Regions from separate parts of the Curtobacterium sp. NPDC098951 genome, predicted to be linked through region 1. Evidence: predicted binding sites of a transcription regulator. Region 1 holds the regulator's gene; the other holds the start of a gene.
The links. Region 1 encodes HrcA, which represses chaperone genes, less so after heat shock. Its sites were predicted from a motif close to TTNGCACTCGNNNNNNNCGAGTGCNAA; they were not measured.

Region 1 (7,738 bases):
CGGGGTCCATCATCTCGTTGAGCGCGTCGTACAGCGGCCGCAGGTACGGGTCGATCTTGTCGGTGAGGGTGCCCGGCAGGAAGCCGAGCCGCTCGCCGGCCTCGACCGCGGGACGGGTCAGGATGATCCGGGTGACCTCGCGCCGCTGCAGCGCCTGGACGGCCTTCGCCATCGCCAGGTAGGTCTTGCCGGTACCGGCGGGGCCGATGCCGAAGGTGATCGTGTTCTCGTCGATCGCGTCGACGTAGGCCCGCTGCCCGTCGGTCTTCGGCCGGACGGACTTGCCGCGGCTCGACACGATCGGCGTGCCGAAGGTGTCGGAGGGCTTGCGGTCCTCGTCGAGGAGCTTCGCCGACACCGGGATGTCGGCCGGGCCGATGTCCTGGCCGCGCCGGACCATGCCGACGAGTTCGTCGACGAGGGCGTGTGCGCGCGTGACGTCGCGCTCGGGACCGGTCAGCGAGACCTCGTTGCCGCGCACGAGGACGCGGACACCGGGGTACTGGCGTTCGACGGTCTTGAGCAGTCGGTCCTGGGGGCCGAGCAGCTGCACCATGGCGATGCCGTCGACCTGGATCGAGGCCGACACGTCCGTCGGGTCGGCCGGGGTGGGTGCTGGTTCGTTAGCCGGCAAGGGTGCCTTCCTGCAGTTCACCTGCGAGTACGTGCGCGTGCACGTGGAACACGGTCTGACCGGCGGCTTCGCCGGTGTTGAAGACGAGTCGGAACTGGCCGCCGGCACGCTCGTCGGCGATGCGCTGCGCGGTGGCGACCAGGTGGGCGAGGAGGTCCGGGTCGCCGGCGGCGAGCTCGGTGACGTTCCGGTACTGCTCGGTCTTGGGGATGACGAGCACGTGGACGGGTGCCTTCGGCGCGATGTCCTCGATGGCGATCACGCGGTCGTCCTCGGCGACGACCGTCGCCGGGATCTCGCGCGCGATGATCCGGGAGAAGATGCTGGGCGTGCTGGTGCTCATGGCTCCATCGTAGAACGCGGCGCCGACGCCACGCCTTCCCGATCCGCGCGCTACCAGCGCCCGAGCCGCGTCTGCAGGACCGCCAGCGCGGCCGGACCGGCCGTGGACGTCCGGAGCACGGTGTCGCCGAGCCGGACCCGGACGGCGCCCGCGGCGACGAGCCGGTCGAACTCGGAGCCGTCGATGCCGCCCTCCGGCCCCACCACCAGGGCGATCTCGTCGAGGTCGGCCGGCGGCTCCCACTCGGAGAGCCGGACGTCGCCGACGGGGTCCAGCACGAGGACGACCCGTCCAGCGCCCGGGAACCCGGCGAGCTGCGCCGTGGTGACCGGGGCGTCGACGTCCGGGATCCGCGACCGCACGGCCTGCTTCGACGCCTCGTGCGCGATCGAAGCCCACCGCGCGCGGCCCTTGTCGACCTTCGGGCCGTCCCACCGGGACACGCTGCGCGCGGCCGACCACGGGACGATCCGGTCGACGCCGATCTCGGTCGCGGCCTGCACCGCCATCTCGTCGCGGCCGCCCTTCGCCAGCGCCTGCACGAGGGTCAGCGAGGGGCTCGGCGCCGGCTCGACCGCGACGGTCCCGACCGTGAGCGTCAGGGTGTCCCGACCGACGGTCTCCACCGCACCGGTCACGACCGCACCGTGCCCGTCGCCGATCCGCAGGGTCTCGCCCACGCGGACGCGGGCCACGGACACCGCGTGGCGCCCCTCGACCCCGTCGAGCACGACGGGGTCGCCGACCGAGACGCCGTCGAGCGAACCGACGAAGTAGAGCGACGCCATCAGTGGTTGAAGAAGCGGTCGCGGAGCTTGCCGAACATGCCCTGCTGGAAGCGTGCGAGCTGCGGCTTCCCGGGCTTGATCGACTTCGCGAGCTGCTCGACGAGCTGGCGTTCCTTGTGCGAGAGCTTCGTCGGCGTCACGACCTGGACCCCCACGCGGAGGTCGCCCCGGCCGTTGCCGCGCAGCTTCGTGACGCCGCGGTCCTTCAGCACGAGGACGTCGGCGCTCTGCACGCCCGGACGGACCTCGAGCTCGACCGGTCCGTCGAGCCCGTCGATCGTCGTGGTCGTCCCGAGCACGGCGTCGGTCATCGCGACCTCGAGCGTGGCGAGCAGGTCGTCCCCGTCGCGGCTGAACACGTCGTGGTGGCGGACCCGGATCTCGAGGTACAGGTCACCGGAGGGACCGCCGGCCGGGCCGACCTCGCCCTGACCGGGCATCTGCAGGCGGAGACCGGAGTCGACGCCCGCGGGGACGTCCACCGGCACCGTGCGGCGGGCACGGATGCGGCCCTGGCCCTGGCACGTCGGGCACGGGTTCGGGATGACGGTGCCGTACCCGCGGCAGGTCCCGCACGGCGCGCTCGTCACGACGTTGCCGAGGAGCGAGCGGACCTGGCGCTGGATGTGACCGGTCCCGCCGCAGATGTCGCACGTGCGGGGGGTCGTGCCGGGCGCGCAGCAGGACCCGCCGCAGGTCTCGCAGAGCACGGCCGTGTCGACCTCGACGTCCTTGTGGGTGCCGAAGACGACCTCGTCGAGGTCGACGTCGATGCGCAGCAGGGCGTCCTGCCCGCGCTCGGCGCGACTGCGCGGACCGTTGCCGCGTCCGCCGCCGGCACCCCCGCCGAAGAAGGCGTCAAAGATGTCGCTGAAGCCGCCGGCGGCGCCGCCACCGAACGGGCTGTCGGCCTGCGGGCCGGCGTCGTACCGGCGGCGCTGCTCCGGGTCGCTCAGCACGTCGTAGGCGTGCGTGACGTCCTTGAACCGTTCGGCCGCGTCCGGGCTCGGGTTCACGTCCGGGTGCAGTTCGCGCGCCAGACGGCGGTACGCCTTCTTGATGTCGGCATCGGAGGCGTCCGGCTGGACGCCGAGGACGTCGTAGTGGTCTGCCACGTATCCCTCAGTCGGTTGGGTTCGGATCGGTCAATGTTCGCCCAGGAGTTTGGACAGGTACCGTGCGACGGCGCGCACGGCGGCCATGTTCGTGCCGTAGTCCATGCGGGTCGGCCCGAGCACGCCGAGACGGGCGAGCTCACCGCCGGCGAGGTACCCGCCGGCGACGATGCTCGTCGCGTCGAGCCCGTACTCGGCGTTCTCCACGCCGATCCGGGCCGCGACACCGTCGTCGATCTGCATCTCGCCGAACAACCGGAGCAGGGTCACCTGTTCCTCGATCGCCTCGAGCACGGGGAAGAGGCCGCCGGAGAAGTCCTGCTCGCTCTTGGCGAGGTTCGCCGCGCCGGCCATCACCAGGCGGTCCTGCCGGTTGGCGGCGACCTGCTCGATGAGCGTCGCGACGACGACCCCGGCCAGGGGCTGGACGTCCGGACGGATCTGCTGCGGCACTGCGCGGAGCGCCGCCGCGACGTCTTGCAGGAGCAGGCCGACGCTCGCGCCGTTCACCACGGCACGGAGTTCGGTGAGCGCGGTCTCGTCGAGCGCGACGTCGGTCTCGACGACGCGCTGCTCGACCCGGGCGGTGTCGGTGATGAGCACGACCATCAGGCGGTTGTCGCCGAGACGGACGAGCTCGACGTGCTGCACCCGTGCACGGACCATCGAGGGGTACTGCACGAGGGCGACCTGGTTCGTGAGCTGGCTGAGCAGCCGGACGGTCCGGCCGAGGACCTCGTCGAGGTCGTTCGGCGCACCGAGGAACGTCTCGATCGCGTGCCGCTGGGCGCTCGACAGCGGCCGGGCACCCGCGAGGTGGTCGACGAAGACCCGGTACCCCTTGTCGGTGGGGACCCGACCGGACGAGGTGTGGGGGGCCGCGATGAGCTGCTCGTCCTCGAGCTGGGCCATGTCGTTGCGGATGGTGGCGGCGCTGACCCCGAACGCGTGCCGCTCGACGATCGTCTTCGAACCGACCGGCTCGCGCGAGGCGACGTAGTCCCGCACGATGGCCTTGAGGACCTCGAGGCTGCGTTCGCTGACCACCCGGACCCCTTCCACTCGTACTGGCACTCGGACGTGTCGACTGCTGATCCTACGCCCGACCGCCGACCGACCGGGACTTCTCCCCAGCCGACGGATACGCTTCGGGCATGACCTACGGACAGCAGCCCCAGCAGCCCGGCGGCCCGCAGTACCCCGGTGGGTACACCCCGCCGCAGCCGATGTCGCCCGAGGACCAGCGCCTCTGGGCCACGCTCACGCACATCGGCGGCATCTTCTTCAACTTCATCGCGCCGCTGGTGGCCTACCTGGTCCTGCGCGACCGCGGCGGGTTCGTCCGCGAGCACACGCGCGTGGCGCTGAACTTCCACATCACGATGGCGATCGCGTACGCGGTCGGGTCGATCACGTCGTTCCTCGGCATCGGCGTCCTGATCATCCTCGCGGCCTGGGTGCTCTCGATCGTGTTCGGGATCCAGGCGGCGATCGCGGCGAACCGCGGGCAGTTCTACCGCTACCCGCTCTCGATCGAGTTCATCAAGCAGTAGCTCAGTCGAGCATCTCGCGGACCACCGCGTCCGCGAGCAGCCGTCCCTGCAGGGTCAACTCGATCCGTCCCCGCACCGCGGCCGACCCGTCCACGAGTCCACGTGCGATGAGGCCGGCCACCCGGCCCCGCGCCTCCTGGCCCAGCTCGCCGGTCGCGAGCTCACCGCGCACCCGCGCGGCGAGCAGCACGCGCTCGACGTACCGGGTCTCGGCGTCGAGGGTCTCGCGTCCGGCCGCGGGCGACTCTCCCGCCAGCACCCGGTTCGCGTACGCGGCCGGGTGCTTCACGTTCCACCAGCGGGTGCCGGCCACCGCGGAGTGCGCGCCGGGGCCGACGCCCCACCAGTCGTGGCCCGTCCAGTAGGACAGATTGTGCCGACTCCGGTGCTGGTCGCCGCGGGCCCAGTTCGAGACCTCGTACCAGGCGTAGCCGGCGTCACCGAGGACCCGGTCCGCCAGCTCGTACATGTCCGCCGCGAGGTCGTCGTCCGGCGCCGGCAGCTCGCCGCGCGCGACCATCCGGCCCATCGCGGTGCCCTCCTCGACGATGAGCGAGTAGGCCGACACGTGGTCCGGCTCGCACGCCAGGGCCGCGTCGAGCGAGGTGCGCCAGTCGTCGAGCGACTCGCCGGGCGTCGAGTAGATGAGGTCGAGCGAGACGTCGAGGCCCTGCTGCTTCGCGAGGTCCACCACGAGGGGCACGCGCTCGGGGTCGTGCGTCCGGTCGAGCGTCGCGAGCACGTGCGGCACCGCGGACTGCATGCCGTAGCTCACCCGGGTGAAGCCGCCGTCGGCGAGGGTCCGCAACGCGTCCTCGTCCACGGAGTCGGGGTTCGCCTCGGTCGTGACCTCGGCACCGGGCACGATCCCCCAGGTGTCGTCGATCGCGCGGAGGATCATCACCAGGTCGGAGGCGGGCAGCATCGTCGGGGTGCCGCCGCCGAAGAACACCGTCGACACCGGTCGACGGGCGACGCCCGAGCGGTCGAGGACGCTCGCGGCCCACTCGATCTCGCGCACCGCGTGTCCGGCGTAGTCGTCCCGACGGACCCCGCGGAGCTCCGACGCCGTGTAGGTGTTGAAGTCGCAGTAGCCGCAGCGGACCCGACAGAACGGCACGTGCACGTACACGCCGAAGGGGACGTCGCCGGCACCGGACGCCGGGGTGATCAGGCCGTCCGCGGGTGCGGGGTCGGCGATCGGGAGAGCACTCGGCATGGACTCCATTGTCCGTCATGATGGAGGCATGGAGCACCACACCGTCCCCACCACGGTGCTGTGGGACATCGACGGCACCCTCGTGTTGAACGCCTCGTCGCCGGGCAACCTGTACCACCTCGCGCTCGAGCGGGCGATCGGCCGCGACCTCGTCCTGCGCGTCGGTCACCAGCACGGCCGCACCGACGCCGGGCTCATCGCCGAGCACGTCCGGGCGCACGACCTGGACGACACGCTCATCCCCACCGTGAGCCGGCACCTGCGCGACCTGACCGAGGAGCGGCACGTGTCCGGGGACCGCCGCAGTCCGGCGCCGGGCGCGATCGGTCTCGTCCGGCGGTTCGCCGAGCTCGGCTGGCGCAACGGTCTGCTCACCGGCAACTCCCCCTACCGGGCCCGCGTCAAGCTGCAGGGTGCCGGCTTCGACGTGGACGCGTTCGACTGGGACCACTCGTTCTTCGGCGACACCGAGGTCGAGCGCACCGGGGTGACCGCGCGCGCGGCCGAGGCACTCGCCGGCACCCGGGCCGTGATCGTCGGGGACACCCCGCGGGACGGCGAGGCGGCGGACGCGGTCGGCATCCCGTTCCTCGCGGTGGCGACCGGCGTGTACGACGTCGAGGCGCTCCGGGCGACCAGCGCCGTGACCATCGCCCGCGACTGCGTCGAGGACGCCCGGCTCATCGAGGACGCGATCGCCGCGCTGCCGCCGCTCCGCCCGGTCGGCTGACCGGCCGCGGCCGCGGCCCGGCCTGGGCCCCGGCCAGGCCGCGGCGGCGGTCCCGCCGCCCCGCCGGCCCCGCCGCCCCGCCGGCCCCGCCGCCCCGCCGGCCCCGCCGCCCCGCCGGCCCGCTGGCCCCGCGGTCAGACGGAGACCCGCTCCGGCTCGCGCTCCCGCTCGGCCTCGGCGGCGGATGCGTCCTCGCCCCCGTCGTGGCCGTCGTGCCCCTGCACCGCCGACTCGTCGAACGGCAGCGCCCCGGCGAGCACCCGGCGCGCACGCTCGGCATCGAACTGCCGCGTCCACCGGCCCACCAGGATCGTCGCCACGGCGTTGCCGGTGAAGTTCGTCAGCGCACGTCCCTCGGACATGAAGCGATCGACGCCGACGATCACGCCGACACCGTTCACGAGGTCCGGACGGTAGGCCTGCAGTCCCCCGGCCAGGGTGGCGAGCCCGGCCCCGCTCACCCCGGCGGCGCCCTTCGACGCGATCACCATGAACACGAGCAGCCCGATCTGCTCCCCGACGCTCATCGGCTCGCCCATGCCGTTCGCGATGAACAGCGACGCCATCGTGAGGTAGATCGCGGTGCCGTCGAGGTTGAACGAGTACCCGGTCGGGACCGTGATGCCGACGACCGGCTTCGCGACGCCGAGGTGCTCCATCTTGGCGATGAGTCGGGGCAGGGCGGACTCCGACGACGACGTCCCGACGATGAGCAGGTACTCCTTGCCGAGGTACTGCACGAGCCGCAGCACGTTGATGCGCGCGACCACCCAGAGCAGTGAGCCGAGCACGACGACGATGAACAGCACGCAGGTGACGTAGAACGCGACCATCAGGAGCCCGAGGCTCGCGATCGCGCCGGCACCGGTCGCACCGACCACCGCCGCCATCGCACCGAAGGCGCCGACCGGGGCCACCCACAGCACCATCCCGAGGATCCGGAAGACGACCTCCTGCAGCTTCCGCACGACGCGCATCACGGGCTCGCCGCGGACGCCCATCCGCTGCACGGCGAACCCGACGAGCAGGGCGACGAACAGCACCTGGAGCACGCTGCCGTCGGTGAATGCGGAGAACAGGCTCGTCGGGATGATCCCGAGCACGAACTCGTGGGTGGACGACGCCTCGCCGGTCGCCTGGTAGGTCGAGCCCCGCATGTCGAGGTGGTCACCGGGGTGCACGAGGTTGCCGACGACCAGGCCGATCGCCAGCGCGACGGTCGACATCACGAGGAAGTACCCGAGCGCGAGGCCACCGATCTTCCCGACCGTCGCCGCCTTGGCGATGGACCCGACCCCGACGACGATCGTGCAGAAGATGATGGGCGCGATCATCATGTGGATGAGCGCGACGAAG
Region 2 (7,738 bases), on a different contig from region 1:
ACGGGTGCGGGTGCCCCTCACGACGTCGTCGCCGAGCAGCAGCGCATCGACCGGGCCACCGACCTCGTCCTCGTGTTCCCGGTCTGGTGGTGGTCCGTCCCGGCGCTCCTCAAGGGCTGGATCGACCGCGTGTTCGTGAACGGCTGGGCGTTCGACGTCGATCCCGACGGCGGGCTCCGCCGCACCCTCGGGCGGCTCACGATCCACTTCGTCCCGGTCGCCGGTGACGACGCCGGAGTGTGGGACCGGCACGGCTACCGCGCAGCGCTCCGCACCCAGATCGAGCACGGGATCGTCGACTTCTGCGGCGCACGGCGCGGTGTCACCGTGTTCGTGCACGACTCGGAACACGAGGACGCGACGGTCCGCGCGCAGGCCGTCGCCGCGGCCGTCGGAGCGGTCAGCCGATCGATCGTCGACCGCTCCCGGGACTGAGCACCTGCTCCGCGACCAGGTCGGGTCGGGTGGTGAACGGGTGGTGCCCGGTGGGTACGTCCACCGATCGGGTCGCGCGGGCGGCGTGGTGCCGTTGGAGTCCGACCGTGGTGCTCCGGTCGTCCGTGCAGACGAGGTACGTCGAGTCGACGCCCTGCCACCCCGCGGCCGAGGTCGGCGTCACGAACGACGTCGCGTCCTGCGGGGTCACCCGGGTCCACGCGGCCCGTTGCACGCTGGTGTCCGCGTCCTGCAGGAACCGGGCGCCGAACGACGACGCGTCGTACCCGCTGACGGCGAGGCGGCCGTCGCCCGCGTCGCCGATCGACACCGGGTCCGGCTCGTCGGCCATGATCGTGCCCTGCGCCGTGCCGACGTCGGGCAGGTAGGAGGACACGAACACCAGCCGTGAGACCGCCGGGTGGGGTCCGGCCTCGGCGATCACCGTGCCGCCGTACGAGTGCCCGACGACGACCGCCCCCTCGGGGTCGTCCACGTCGTCGAGTGCTGCGCGGAGCGCTGCGGCGTCGGCGACGAGCCCCGAGGTGCCCGCCGGTGCTCGTCCCTCGCCGCAGCTGGGGAGTGCCACGGCCCGGCTGCGGATCCCGGCGCGCTGGAGCAGGAGGTCCCCGGTCGGACGCCACCACCAGTCGCCGTCGCGGACGAGGGCACCGTGCACGAAGAGCAGTTCCATGGCGGCGACGCTACGACCGCGCGGCTCGGCACGTGCAGCCGTTCGCCCACAGCGGCACTGCGGCAGCACGCCTACGATGGACGGGTGCTGCTCGCGATCGACACCTCCGCCGGAACGTCCGTCGCCCTGGTCGACCCGGCCACCGGTCGACCCCTCGCGACCCGGAGCACCGAGGACAGCCGTCGCCACGCCGAGGTCATCGGTCCGTTCCTCGCCGAGGTCCTCGCCGAGGCCGACGTCACCCCGGCGGGCGTCACGGGCGTGGTCGCCGGGATGGGGCCGGGGCCGTTCACCGGCCTCCGCGTCGGCATCGCGGCTGCGCGCACCTTCGCCGCGGCACGCGGCGTCCCCCTCCTCCCGCTGGTCAGCCACGACGCGGTCGCCGCCGACCAGGACCGCCCCGGGCCCTTCGTCGTCCTGACGGACGCGCGTCGGCGCGAGGTCTACTGGAGCGCCTACGACCAGACCGGCACGCGCGTCGCGGGGCCGGGACTCACCAAGCCGGCGGACCTCGACGAGGCGATCCGCGCCTCCCGGCCCGACGCGGTCGACTGGGACCGGGTCACCGCCCTGTCCATCCCGGCCTGGAGGCTCGGTGTGCTCGCCGCGGACCGGCTCGCCTCCGGCACGCCCTTCGCGGACGACGCACCCCGATACCTGCGCGATCCGGACGTGACGATGCCGGGTGCGCCCAAGCGGGTGAAGCAGTGACGCTGCCCGACGGGCTGCGCCTTCGGCGCGCGCACCCGCAGGACCTCGACGACGTGATGTGGTTGGAGCACGCGTCGTTCCCGACCGACGCGTGGTCGGCGTCACAGATGTCCGGCGAGCTGTACTCGCCGCACGGCCACTACGTCGTCGTCGAGACGACCGACGACGGGGCACCGACGATCGTCGGGTACGCCGGGCTCTCGTCCCTCGCCGGCAACCCCGTCGCGGACGTCCAGACGATCGCGGTCGCCGCGGACCAGCGGGGGAAGGGCATCGGCCGTGTGCTCTTCACCGAGCTCCTCGACGAGGCACGGCGGCGCGGTGTGCACGAGGTCTTCCTCGAGGTGCGGGCCGACAACCCCGTCGCCCAGGCGATGTACACCGCGTTCGGGTTCGAACGGATCGCGGTGCGTCCGCGCTACTACCAGCCGGACGGCGTCGACGCGTGGGTGATGCGGGCGGCACTCCGCCCGACCGCTCTGGACGACCCCGCCACGCCCGGAACGCCCGGCACCTCCGGCACGCCCGCGTCGGGCGTCGGCCCCATCGGACAGGAGGCCCTCGATGGCTGAACCCCTCGTGCTCGGCATCGAGACGAGCTGTGACGAGACCGGCGTCGGCATCGTGCGGGGCACCACCCTGCTCGCGAACGTCATCGCGTCGAGCATGGAGGAGCACGCGCGCTACGGCGGGGTCGTGCCCGAGGTCGCCGCACGGGCGCACCTCGAGGCGATGACGCCGACGCTCTCGGCCGCGCTCGAGCAGGCCGGGGTCACCCTGGACGAGATCGACGCCGTCGCGGTCACCGCGGGCCCCGGGCTCGCCGGCGCACTCATGGTCGGGGTCGGCGCGGCCAAGGCCCTCGCGGTGGCGACGGGCAAGCCGCTGTACGGCGTCAACCACCTGGTCGGACACGTCGGCGCCGACGTGCTGCGGTCGGACGGCTCGGAGATCGACCTGCCGACGGTGGCGCTCCTGGTGTCGGGCGGGCACACGTCCCTGCTGCTCGTGAACGACCTCGTCGGGGACGTGGAGCTCCTCGGCGAGACGATCGACGACGCCGCCGGCGAGGCGTTCGACAAGGTCGCGCGGCTCCTGGGGCTGCCGTACCCGGGCGGGCCGCAGATCGACCGGGCGGCGGCGGGTGGCGACCCCACCGCGATCCGGTTCCCCCGCGGGCTCACGCTGCCGAAGGACATGGCCGCGCACCAGTACGACTTCTCGTTCTCCGGGCTCAAGACCGCCGTCGCGCGGTGGGTCGAGCGCTGCCGCGACGAGGGGCGCGAGGTCCCGGTCGCCGACGTCGCCGCCAGCTTCCGCGAGGCCGTCGTCGACGTGCTCCTCACGAAGGCGCTGCGCGCGTGCGAGGACACCGGGGTGCACCGGCTCCTGCTCGGCGGGGGCGTCGTGGCGAACGCCCGGCTGCGGGCCGTCGCCGAGGAGCGCTGCGCTCGGGCCGGGGTCGCCCTCCGGATCCCGCCGTTCGACCTCTGCACCGACAACGGCGCGATGATCGCCGCGGTCGGCGCCCGGCTCGTCGCCGAGGGGCACGCGCCGAGCGACCTCGGGATCGCGGCCGACTCCACGCTGCCGGTGACGACCGTCCAGGTCTGACACACACGTCGCCCCCACCGGTCCGGCGCTGACGTGCCGGGTCCCGCCCGGCCTCCGGACGGGTGTCTGTGGGAGGATTCACGAAGGGCGCCGACGAACAACGCGCCCGAGAGGGGTGGACGGTGTCCGATCAGAACCAGTGGCCGAAGCCGGGCGAGACGCCGGACGGCGGTGCGTCCTCGTCCCCGTCGAGTGCGGCCCACCCGGAGTCCGGGCCGGGCACGTCGGGCCAGGGTGCGTCCGAGGGGACGGCGGCACCGCAGAACCCGTACGGCGCGCCGGCACAGCCGCAGGGGCAGCCCGGGTCGGGTGCCCCGCAGAACCCGTACGCGGCCCCCGGCCAGCAGAACCCGTACGCGGCGCCGGGCCACCAGAACCCCTACGCGGCGCCCGGTCAGCAGAACCCGTACGCGGCCCCCGGCCAGCAGAACCCGTACGCGGCCCCGAGCCAGCAGAACCCGTACGCGGCGCCTGGGCAGCAGAACCCGTACGCAGCGCCCGGCCAGCACAACCCGTACGCGGCACCCGGCCAGCACAACCCGTACGCGGCCCCCGGTCAGCAGAACCCCTACGCCTCCGCGGGGCAGCAGAACCCGTACGCCTACGCCTCGACGGGCTACCAGCCCTACGCGCAGCGGCCGAAGGTGAACACGCTGTCCGTGCTCGCGATCGTCTTCGGCCTCGCCGGTGCGCTGCCGTTCTTCTGGTTCATCGGCATCCTGCTGGGCCCGACCGGTGCGATCCTCGGCCACATCGCCCTCGGCAAGCTCAAGACGAGCGGTGAACGCGGCCGCGGGCTGGCGTTGACCGGTGTCATCGCGGGCTGGGTCGTCACCGGGATCTGGATCCTCGTGGTGATCATCCTCGTCGCGACCGGCTTCGGATCCTCGCGGTACTCGGACTACTCCGGCTACGACTCGGGCGCCTTCATCGGCTGACGCGGGCCGCAGCTCGCACAACCGAAGTCACCCCGAACCACGGCGATCCGTGGTTCGGGGTGACTTTCGTTGTGCGGCCCGCGCGGCACGGCGAGCACCGCGCGCCGGGCCGAGCCCGCGCGCCGGGCCGAGCCCGCGCGCCGGGCCGAGCCCGCGCGCCGGGCCGAGCCCGCGCGCCGGGCCGAGCCCGCACGCGGGGCCGGCCCCGCCCCGCCCCGCGGCCTACCCGGCCGTCTCGCCGAGCCGCTCGCACAGGATCGCGGTGTGCCGTCCCTCCAGGCGGGTGAGCACCAGGGTCACGCGACCGCTGCCGCCCCGCAGCCGCAGCCGCTTCCGGAACTGCGCCGGGTCGACGTCGACGCCGCGCTTCTTGATCTCGACCGTGCCGACGCCGTCGGCGGCGAGCCGTGCGGCGAGCTGCTTCACGTCGAGCGGCAGGACGCCCTTCACCCGGAACCCCTGGGCGAACGGGGTCGAGACGGCCTGGTCGGAGCTGACGTACGCGATGCCCTCGGAGAGCATGCGACCGTCGATCGACCGGGCGAGGTCCCCGATCAGCCGTGCGCGGATGACCGCACCGTCGGGTTCGTAGAGGTACGCGCCGAGCGGTCCGACCGACGCGTCCGGAGCGTCCGCCTCGCCGGTCAGCTCCGCGATCCCGTGCGGACCGATGACGGTCGCGGCGCGGCGGATCCCCGGGCGGGCGAGGGGGCCGAACCAGAGGGCGAGTTCGACGACCTCGCGGTCCACCGAGGTCCACTGCGCCTCGGCGGTGTCCGGGATGAGGTCGCGGTCGACGCCGGGCCCGAGCTTCACGCCCGTCGGGGTGGTCGTCGCGGCGGCGAACACGGTGTCGAGCGACGGGGACCAGTCGTCCGGGTCCGCGAGCCGCTTCGTGTTCGTGTGGCCGGAGGTCCGCCTGGCCGGGTCCATCCAGACGCCGTCCACGCGGGTGAGGTCGAACCCGGCGGCGTCGCCGAGCTCCACCCGGGCGGAGTCCCAGAGCGAGAGGTTGTGGGTGGCGACGGCTGCGGTGACCTCGTCGCGGTCGACCGCGGTGACCTCGAGGTCGAGCGCCGCCATCGCCATCGCGTCGCCGCCGATGCCGCAGCCGAGGTCCGCGACGCGCCGCAGCCCGGCGGCGGCGAAGCGTCCGGCGTGCTGGGCGGCGACCTGCAGCCGGGTCGCCTGCTCGAGCCCGGCCTCGGTGAAGAGCATCCGGGCGGCGAAGTCGCCGAACTTCCCGCGGGCCTTCTGCCGGAGCTTCGCCTGCGTGAGGACCGCCGCGACGAGGCCCGGGTCGTGTCCCTCGGACCGCAGTCGGGAGACGACACGGACGATCTCACCACCGTCGGACACGGCCGGGGTACGGTCGAGCAGGGCCATCCCCTCGGGGGTCAGCAACTGGGCGAGATCGGCGGCTTCCACCCGACGATCCTCCCAGGTCGCCGAGAGCCCGGCAGGACGTTGGCACTCGGATTGACCGAGTGCCAACGACGCCCTAGAGTTGGGCCGTTGGCACTCTCCTGCGCGTAGTGCCAGCACGGTTCCCATCTGTACCGAGTCAGTACCGAGAAAGAAGAGGTCACCGTGGCCGTCAGCATCAAGCCGCTCGAGGATCGCATCGTCATCCGCCAGGTCGAGGCGGAGCAGACCACCGCTTCCGGTCTGGTCATCCCGGACACCGCGAAGGAGAAGCCCCAGGAGGGCGAGGTCGTCGCCGTGGGCCCGGGTCGTATCGACGACAACGGCAACCGCGTCCCGCTCGACGTCGCCGTGGGTGACAAGGTCATCTACTCGAAGTACGGCGGCACCGAGGTCAAGTACTCGGGCGAGGACCTCCTCGTCCTCTCTGCCCGCGACGTCCTCGCGGTCATCGTGCGCTGAGTCCAGCACGCATCGAGAACGCCCTGTTCGGCTCCGGCCGGCGGGGCGTTCTCGCGTTCCGGGCGTGGGCGTCCCGGGTGCGGTCCGTCGGGTGGCCGGGCAGACCGGTCCGGGAGGCGCGGCTCGGCCCCGCACCGTCGGTGCTGGTTCCTAGGATGGTTCCGTGAGTGAACCGTCCCCGGCACGCCCGGCCCGCAGCGAGGCATCCGTCGGCGTCGTGCAGGCGATCGTCGCGTACGGGCTGTGGGGACTCATGCCGCTGCTCTTCGCGGCGATGGCCCCCGCCGGCGCGTTCGAGATCGTCGCCTGGCGGATCGTCTTCGGGCTGGTGTTCTGCGCGATCGCGATCGCCGTCACCCGCTCGTGGCTCCGGACCCGCACGCTGATGGCCCAGCGTCGGGTGATGCTCGTGATGGGCCTCGCGGCCGTCCTCATCCTGGTGAACTGGACCGTGTACGTCGCGGCCACCACCACGGGACACACCGTCGAGGCGGCCCTCGGGTACTTCATCAACCCGCTCGTCACGATCGCCCTCGGGGTCGTGGTGCTCCGCGAACGCCTGCGTCCGCTGCAGTGGACCGCCGTCGGCATCAGCATCGTGGCCGTCGTCGTCATCGCGGTGGGCTACGGCCAGATGCCGTGGATCTCCCTGGTGCTCGCGTTCTCGTTCGGCCTGTACGGCCTCGTGAAGAAGCGCGTCGGCGGCACGGTGGACGCGCTGAGCGGTCTGACGATCGAGACCGTGTGGCTGCTCCCGATCGCGGTGGTCGCCCTCGTGGTGCTCGGCGTGACGGGGCTCGGCGGCGGCGTGACGTTCGCGAGTGCCGGTGGGCTCCACGTCCTGGTGACGGTGCTGACCGGGCCCGCGACGGCGGTGCCGCTCCTGCTGTTCGCGTCCTCGGCGCGGCGGGTGAGCCTGTCCACGCTCGGGTTGACGCAGTACCTCGCGCCGGTCATGCAGCTGCTCGTCGGCGTGGTCGTGCAGCACGAGCCGATGTCGGGTGCGCGGTGGTTCGGCTTCGGGATCGTGTGGCTGGCCCTCGTCCTGCTCACGGTCGACTCGTTCGCGGCCGGTCGCGCATCGCGGCGCCGGGCGCAGGCACCCACGGCGGCCGAGCCGGTCTGACGGAGGCGCGCCGCGCCTCCCGGCAACCTGCGACCGGGCGAGCCCGAGGTACCTGGTCGATTCGGGCGTACTGCCCCGAAAGTTCCGACCAGGTACGCCCGATTCCGTCAGGTACGCCGATCCGGCCCGCTCCGCACCGCCCCACGCCGAGCCACGAGGCCCGGCGACCGCCTCGCCTGCCGTCCCGCCCGCCTGCCCGCCGTGCGCCGAGTCTCGGCCCGGCGGACTGTTTCGCGCGGTGTCGGCCACGAAACCGTCCGCGCAGCCGAGTCTCGGCCCACTCCCGGGCGCACGCGACAGCGCCCCGCGGTCGGGCCGCGGGGCGCTGTCGAT

Region 2: groES (co-chaperone GroES) is a predicted target of HrcA. The motif match lies at 5,860-5,886, and genes of this name have one in related genera.

Annotation. Positions count from the first base shown of each region.
Region 1 is NZ_JBIWAG010000001.1:212,210-219,947, reverse strand. Features, by position in the region: gene ACIQUC_RS01015 (PhoH family protein) at 1-556, opposite strand, end outside; gene ACIQUC_RS01010 (histidine triad nucleotide-binding protein) at 624-977, opposite strand; gene ACIQUC_RS01005 (16S rRNA (uracil(1498)-N(3))-methyltransferase) at 1,028-1,765, opposite strand; gene dnaJ (molecular chaperone DnaJ) at 1,765-2,880, opposite strand; gene hrcA (heat-inducible transcriptional repressor HrcA) at 2,911-3,927, opposite strand; gene ACIQUC_RS00990 (DUF4870 domain-containing protein) at 4,035-4,433, shown strand; gene hemW (radical SAM family heme chaperone HemW) at 4,435-5,652, opposite strand; gene ACIQUC_RS00980 (HAD family hydrolase) at 5,681-6,382, shown strand; gene ACIQUC_RS00975 (cation:dicarboxylate symporter family transporter) at 6,517-7,738, opposite strand, start outside.
Region 2 is NZ_JBIWAG010000003.1:466,438-474,175, forward strand. Features, by position in the region: gene ACIQUC_RS11270 (NAD(P)H-dependent oxidoreductase) at 1-435, shown strand, start outside; gene ACIQUC_RS11275 (alpha/beta hydrolase) at 401-1,129, opposite strand; gene tsaB (tRNA (adenosine(37)-N6)-threonylcarbamoyltransferase complex dimerization subunit type 1 TsaB) at 1,214-1,840, shown strand; gene rimI (ribosomal protein S18-alanine N-acetyltransferase) at 1,837-2,412, shown strand; gene tsaD (tRNA (adenosine(37)-N6)-threonylcarbamoyltransferase complex transferase subunit TsaD) at 2,405-3,454, shown strand; gene ACIQUC_RS11295 (DUF4190 domain-containing protein) at 3,577-4,392, shown strand; gene ACIQUC_RS11300 (SAM-dependent methyltransferase) at 4,615-5,820, opposite strand; gene groES (co-chaperone GroES) at 5,983-6,279, shown strand; gene rarD (EamA family transporter RarD) at 6,443-7,405, shown strand.